One region of the Paenibacillus sp. BIC5C1 genome, then DNA from elsewhere that is predicted to be linked to it. Evidence: riboswitches for the same ligand, from Rfam matches in the RefSeq annotation. Region 1 holds a riboswitch; the other holds the start of a gene.
The links. A riboswitch is a leader RNA that binds a small molecule or an ion and turns the genes downstream of it on or off. The one in region 1 is predicted to bind cyclic di-AMP.

Region 1 (3,846 bases):
ATGTGTTTCGTCCGGATGAATCCACGGACAAGCAGATTTTGCTGCTTGATCGGCAAGACAATTTACATGAGTTGTCAGAGGTGTCCGACATCGTCCGTTCAATTAGTGGTCTTCATCGCGGAAAGCATCATTTGTATTATCCGCAAAATAAGGTGGATGCGATTGTTCATGAATTACCGTCCCATATACGCCCCTATTTCTCACATTAAATGATGCGCATTGCTGTTCAAGAATCATGATGCAAAAAGCTTTCGAAAAGAGCTATTTTTCATGATACAGTAATCTGCTTTAATGGAGAGTACATGTAGATCGACATAATTTTGTAATCAGAGCAATTAGAATACAACCCGAGCTGCTAATAATAAGCACATATAGATATGAAGTAACTTGTTCGTTCTACATGTTGTGCTCAATAAACTAGTGGAATCAAATATAAAAAAACATGATCTAATTTAGTAAGACTTATGTTCTGGTTAAGATGTGCAGGATGGAATAAAAAGAGACAGTCGTTTATTCGACATGAAGGGAGAAATAAAGCATGATGTTGTTCGACACACATACACACTTGGATGCACCACAATTCGACGAGGACCGCGAGGAAATGATTCAGCGTGCTGTGGATGCAGGCGTTGGTCGCATGATTAACGTGGGCTTTAACCGGGAGACCATTCCATCCACGATGAAGCTGGCTGAAACCTATGATTTTATATATGCTGCGGTAGGATGGCACCCAGTGGATGCAATCACGATGCAGGAGGGTGATCTGGAATGGATTGCATCTTTATGCAAGCATGAAAAAGTGGTAGCCATTGGTGAAATTGGTCTAGACTATTACTGGGACACTTCACCGAAAGAGGTTCAGCATCGCGTATTACGACAACAAATTGGTCTGGCCCGCGAGTTGAATATGCCGATTGTCATTCACAACCGGGATGCGCATGAGGATATTGTAAAGATTCTGCGTGAAGAGAAAGCAGGAGAAGTAGGCGGTGTCATGCATTCCTTCTCTGGCAGTTGGGAAACGGCGAAAATGTGTCTGGATTTGGGCTTTCATCTTTCTTTCGGGGGACCAATCACGTTCAAAAATGCGAAGCAGCCCAAAGAGGTACTTGAGAAGGTTCCTATGGACCGATTTTTCATCGAAACGGATGCTCCTTATTTGACACCGCACCCTTATCGTGGAAAACGAAATGAGACAGCGCATGTACGTCTGGTTGCAGAAGCAGCTGCGGAAATTAAAGGCATTTCGGTAGAGGAAATTGCAGCAATAACGACCAAAAATGCCATGGAACGATTTGGGATTCGTTAAAAGATCGAGCAAAACGGGTGAAAAAGTGAGTTAGGCGGAGTTAATTTGCTTTTTGATTCAAATAAATCAAGAATATTACAATATTTTAACCAAATATTTAGAAAAACGTACTTGAACAACGCTTTACAACATGCATCGAAACAGGATATCATCTTTTCAGTGAATTGTTGTGCGGAAAATTGGACAGATGTTCGGGGGATGAACAAAGGGACACTTTCCGATGAAACAACATTACTTTCATGAATCAGTCTCGCTGAGTCTCCGTTAACGGAGAGCGGGGGAACCAATAGGGCTTAAACATCGGTGATTGCAGCCGATGCGCAACATGCGCTGACCCAAAAGCAGCGTATGAATCTGCGAAGCCGTATTTGATTTCTTCTTTGGGTCTCGGGGTGAATTCAAGGGCGTCCGCCATGAGCGGATGACCGGAGATAGGGCGGCTCTCTTTCGCCCGAACCCGACAGCTAACCTCGCAAGCGGAAAAAGAGAGGCAACCTCGTGCATGAATTTCCGATATTCAGAATCATTCGGAAGCCACGAAAGAGTTCCTCTTAAACTCTTTCTTTGGCTTTTTTGTTTTTGAATAAAAGAAATACTGTCATCATACGGTAAGTATTCAGGAGGATGACATCATGTTGCGAAGATTGATTCATGGTGCAGAACCGGATTATGTTGGTCCGATCTGTGTTCTGTAGAAAATTTGGTATAGTCGCGTCAAAGACATCATGCATTACTTTAGACGGCGAGGCTATGAAGGAGGACGGAGAAGTGGGCACATTCCAACCAGAAGAGACCCATGAGTCACGATCATCCAGTAAGTCTTTCGCGTTGCGGTGGAAGCATGAGAACATGCGTCAAATGGCATTGATCGCGATTTTCTCAATTGCGCTTACAATCATGATCTTGTTAGTCGTTTACGGTCAGGCCGGGAAACAAATTTCACTGGTTATTGATGGCAAAGCTCAAGTGGTAGAGACTCGTACAGGAATGCTTCAGGAAATGCTGGAGGAGCAGTCAATCACAGTCAGCCCTCACGATCAGGTATCCATGCCTTTGAATGGGGCGATCACAGATGGAGACCGCATCGTTATTGAGCGGGCCGTTCCAGTTAATATTACGGCAGACGGAGACACCAAGACTCTGTATACAACCGATTCATCGGTAAAAGATGCGATTAAAAAATCAGGTATTCAGATTGCAAGTGAAGACAAAGTTTATCCGGCGCTTGGAACCACTATTGAAGCGGATATGAAAATTCGTGTTGTGCGGGTAACAAAGCGTACGGTGGAAGTGGAACAGCCGATTGCTTATAAAGTGATCAAGACGGCTGACCCTAGCCTGTACAAAGGTGACAATCGTGTCATTGTGAGCGGTAAAGAAGGCACGCTTGTACAACATATTGAAAAGGTGTTCCAGGATGGAGAATTGGTCTCCAAAAAAATGGTGGGTAAATCGGTCGCAACGAATCGCGTTGATAAAGTGATTGCCGTTGGTACCAAAGCCAAACCTGTTGTGAAAGAGCCAGTGATTCAGACGGTATCGGCGCAGACTTCCACGACAAAAACAGCAACAACTACGAACTCGAAGAAAACCGCTGCCTCGGGCAGTAAAGTAATTACCGTTTCAGGCAGTTCTTTTAAATATTCTAAAGTATTAAAAAATGTATCCATGACGGCATACTCTTCTGAAGAGCCCGGTATCGGCACAAAAACGGCATCAGGTACTCGGGTAACCGAGGGACGTACCATTGCAGTGGATCCCAAAGTCATTCCAATTGGCTGGTGGGTGTATATCGAGGGCCTTGGCTTCCGTCGTGCGGAAGACACAGGTGGTGCCATTAAAGGCAACAAAATTGATGTGTATTATGATAGTGTGAAGCATGCCCTGAACTTCGGACGGAAGAAAGGCAAGACGGTATATGTGATTGGTCCGGTGAAGCCGGAAGCGAACTAAAATCGTTTTACTTTGAAATGGGAATGCTATAAAATATAAGCATGAATGAATCATGCGGAATATGCGGCGGGGGGGTCTGAATTCAGTCTCCCCCGCCGTTTGGCAGAGAAGAGGATATTCCTCTTCTTTTTGCGTTAGAAAGGAAGAAATGGAACATGATAAAAGAAGTGATCGTGGTTGAAGGTCGTGACGATACCGTAGCCATTCGGCGTGCGGTTCAGGCAGATACGATCGAGACTGGTGGGTCTGCTATCAACCAGCGCATTCTAAAGCGGATTGCACTTGCTCAAGAGAGACGTGGTGTGATCGTACTGACAGATCCGGATCATGCTGGAGAACGTATTCGTAAAATCATCGCCAATAAAGTACCTGGCTGCAAACATGCTTTCATTCCAGAGGCAGATGCTACGCGCAAAGGCGACATCGGAGTGGAGAACGCCTCACCGGAGGCGATTCGTCATGCACTGGCACGTGTACACACGTCATATGAAGGCGCACCAAGTCTGATCGATTGGGAGGATCTGATTGCGGCGGGACTGATTGTGCATCCACAGGCTGCTGCACGTCGTATGGAGATGGGCAAT
Region 2 (3,846 bases), 1.5 Mb from region 1:
TTCGGTGTAGCCCTGCTGGCTTCCGGCCAGAACTCTACACTCACCGGCACGTTGTCCGGACAGATTGTAATGGAAGGCTTCCTGAACATTCGTATCCCAGCATGGCTTCGTCGACTGGTTACACGTCTGATTGCAATCATTCCGGCAGTTATCGTAACAGCCATTGCCGGAGAGCACGGAACAGAGGAACTGCTGATTCTGAGCCAGGTTGTGCTGTCTTTACAGCTACCCTTTGCCGTCATTCCACTGGTGATGTTTACGAGTGACAAAAAAAGCATGGGGGCTTTTGCCAACAAGCTGTGGCTCAAAATCATCTCCTGGATCATTGCTGGAGTTATCGTTGTCCTGAATGTGTATCTGATTATCCAGACCATTCTGTTATTCTAGTTTAAACGGAACTACACGGAATTTTGTCTAACTCAAAAAGGCTGATCAACTCAAGTAACGTCTACCTTGAGATGATCAGCCTTTTATATGTTTGAGCAGCCACCTGATCCATACCTATTAGATCTTACATACTGCTCTTATTTAGTTATCTGAACTTTGAGTTACCATTAACAATGGAAGGAGTTCCTCCAGCGATTCAACAGTCCAGTCTGGACGCTCTGCATCTGCAAGCTCCGGCTGGAACCTGCCATAACCCTGCAAAATCCGGATCGTGTGCATACCCAGCTTCTTAGCCGGAATAATATCATTATCAATCCTGTCGCCGATCATGACCGCTTCCTCGGGTTTACATCCAGCCTGTTTCAATGCTACAGCATACAATTCAGGATCAGGCTTGGACACTCCTTCTTCAGCCGAACAGGCCAGCACATCCACATACTTGCGCAAGCCGTAGCTATCCAGCCGATTTTCCGTCCCTGGGCTCTGATTGGCAATGATACCAATCTTATAGTGCTGCGACAACGTCTGGAGAACAGCGTCGGCTGACGCGAAGGGGCGCTCAAGCTCTTTGCGGAACTTCAGCTTCTCCTGTATCTGTTCCCGGTGCCCCTCGTCGCTGATAAGGGTACGAATAGCCAATTTCATCGGCCATTGCTCGTAATTTCGGTAGGAGGCGGCAAATATATCTCGCACCGTCTGCATCTCCACCTGATAACCAAGCGCACAAGCTTCACGAACGAATTGACCGATAATATCATCTACCGGCTCCCATTCGTCCACGAGCGTATCCCCCACATCAAAGAATAACCATTGTATTCCACGTACATCCGGCACGCCTATTCCTCCTCGTTAGCCACAGGAAATTTCCCTATTTCCCAAACCATAAAAAAGAAGACCCACCATCATGCATGAGTCTCCTCAAGATTCCATTTATTTATGATTTCAATTATAACAGGCAGCTGACACTGGATCAATCACAGGAATAGTACTAACCACTAGCCATTAAGCAGAAACCCAACTTCCCCATTCAAGGAATATACAATACGGTCTGCGCCCATTCCCCGATAGATCCCTTTGGGATGGCTTTGTTCCGTAATGACACACAAGGACTTGGACGTCCAGGAGCGGCAAATCTGCAAATATCGACAGGTCAGGTTTAGGCTATTTTCAAAAATAAAAACATTGCCGACACTGCCTTGCGGCAAAAACCATTTCTGAGCTGCAGCCGTGTTCATGCGAATAACATGCTCCACACCGATTCTCCGGAGCCTGCGCTCTTCCCCTGCACTGTTGGTCAGAACGGCAAACGGCATTTTTTTGTACATCAGCAATTTGATAAATTTACGTCCTGCTTCATTTGGAGCAGTCACTAAGATCATCTCTTTATCCATCATTCGTTCCTCCCTTGGCGTGAAAAGACAACAAAAAAGAAGCGTGGGGGACCAAGGCCTCCCGGACGCTTCTTCAATAATCCATAGCAAAAAGACACTATGAACCAGCGTACGGCTTGTTGCCTCTCCCTTTAACGCTTACGAGGTTAGCTGACGGATTCGGGCGCGAGAGTCGCCCTATTTCCGGCTGTCACCGGAAAATTCACCCCATGGATGCCTACTGTCCTGGACAGTTCATCCTGTTGGTTCCCCCGTTTCCCACCCATGAATGAATGGAAACTCAGCGATTAAAACATCGTTCTTTTATAATCATTAATCAGAGCGATATTATCGTTTGTTTCGTTTTTCATGTAAAATTTAATTTAAATTGGAATTACGATATGAATCATACACCCGTGCCATATTGGTGTAAAGTCTGCGCAGATCACCGAATCGACGGATTTTTGCCATTTCCCATCAATAATAGCGCTTACAACGACTCTATTCTCTACCCATCTCATCAAAGCTCTCTAATTCTCTCTTTAGCGAAAATTAGGCATTAAATCAGTCACAGATCATACACGACAGGTTCAAATTGAGTTAAAAAAGCAATATTAATTTTGCAATATTTAATTGCAATCAATATAATAGAAGAAAGAAGAATATGAAATGGAGGCGATTTTCATGTCAGTCTACGACTACAAAGTAAACACCCTTCGCGGTCAGGAAGTTGAAATGTCCAACTATCGTGACAAAGTACTGCTTATCGTGAATACAGCAAGCCAATGCGGCCTCACACCTCAATTTAAAGGTCTGCAAGAGCTTCAGGACAAGTTCAAAGACTCCCCATTTGAAGTTCTTGGTTTTCCAAGCAACCAGTTTGCACAGGAAAAAGGCTCCTCTGATGATATTGCCGAGTTCTGTCAGATGAACTATGGTGTCAGCTTCCCGATGTTCGAGAAAATCGATGTGAATGGTTCAAGCGCTCACCCTCTATTCCAACACCTTACCAAAGAAGCACCGGGCGTACTCGGCTCCAAAGCCATCAAATGGAACTTTACCAAATTTCTTGTGGACCAGAACGGACGTGTTCTGAAACGGTATGCTCCCAAAACAACACCTGATAAAATTGAAGCGGACATCAAAGAATTGCTTAAATAACAAGTGAAGGCCATCCGACCCCGGCAGACAGAATGAGCATGCATTCAGGGGAAACGGGTGACCTTTTTTTTGTCTGGACTCATCTTGATTGTAAAAAAACACAAAAAAAGAAGCTCCCCATACGGGAAGCTTCTTCCTAATCATTCTTATGATGCGGTCGAGAGGACTCGAACCTCCACGGGTATACACCCACTACCCCCTCAAGATAGCGTGTCTGCCATTCCACCACGACCGCATGTCGTAAATAATCGGCAACAGAATTGATTATACCCGGTTCATGTTTAAAAGTAAAGTATTTTTATTAAAATCATTTTAACTGCATTTTTCCTTCCATAAATCGTATAATCTCGTCATTTTCTCCTACGAAGTGCATATGATTAAATTTGATCTCCTTTGTATATCCAATTAGGCTGATCACTCTACTTAATTTGTATTGCCATCCTTTACATCTCCTCAGCATAACATAACTAATTAAGTTATATAAAATAACATTAAATAGATTTAATATTTAAAAAACAAGAATATGTTGACAAAAAGCGGATATTTATGTGAATATATATATCATATAATTCGGATTTACAAACATAAAGCGAACTAAAAAGGAGTATAAATGTTATTTAACATAACATTTAACGAACGTAGGAGGCGAAAGATTGTGAACCGTGGGAATAAGCTGCTCGATTACGTCAAACTGCTTGATTCCTCTATCCAGGTTGGAGGCTTCACTCATTCCTTCGGAATGGATGCCCATATCGCTGAAGGTACCATTCGTAACGCCGAAGATCTCGAATCATTCATGCGCTGCCAATTGCACCCCAGCATCGCGCGTCTGGAAGGCATGGCGATTAAAGGCATATACACCGCCGCAGATCATAATGACGCATGGCGTACAGCACTCATCGACAAGCTCGTCCACGTCCAGCGGACA

Region 2: another riboswitch for cyclic di-AMP. It lies ahead of RS891_RS07065 (HAD family hydrolase); the one in region 1 lies ahead of RS891_RS00150 (resuscitation-promoting factor).

What each region holds. Positions count from the first base shown of each region.
Region 1 covers NZ_CP135922.1:31,293-35,138, forward strand. Annotated here, with positions in the region: gene RS891_RS00140 (HD domain-containing protein) at 1-209, shown strand, start outside; gene RS891_RS00145 (TatD family hydrolase) at 539-1,309, shown strand; cyclic di-AMP (ydaO/yuaA leader) riboswitch at 1,551-1,804, shown strand; gene RS891_RS00150 (resuscitation-promoting factor) at 2,078-3,262, shown strand; gene rnmV (ribonuclease M5) at 3,418-3,846, shown strand, end outside.
Region 2 covers NZ_CP135922.1:1,572,086-1,575,931, reverse strand. Annotated here, with positions in the region: gene RS891_RS07075 (Nramp family divalent metal transporter) at 1-387, shown strand, start outside; gene RS891_RS07070 (HAD family hydrolase) at 529-1,221, opposite strand; gene RS891_RS07065 (HAD family hydrolase) at 1,383-1,781, opposite strand; cyclic di-AMP (ydaO/yuaA leader) riboswitch at 1,899-2,074, opposite strand; gene RS891_RS07060 (glutathione peroxidase) at 2,442-2,918, shown strand; partial or broken gene RS891_RS31650 (hypothetical protein) at 2,894-2,962, opposite strand; tRNA gene RS891_RS07055 (tRNA-Leu) at 3,071-3,153, opposite strand; gene RS891_RS07050 (urease accessory protein UreF) at 3,529-3,846, shown strand, end outside.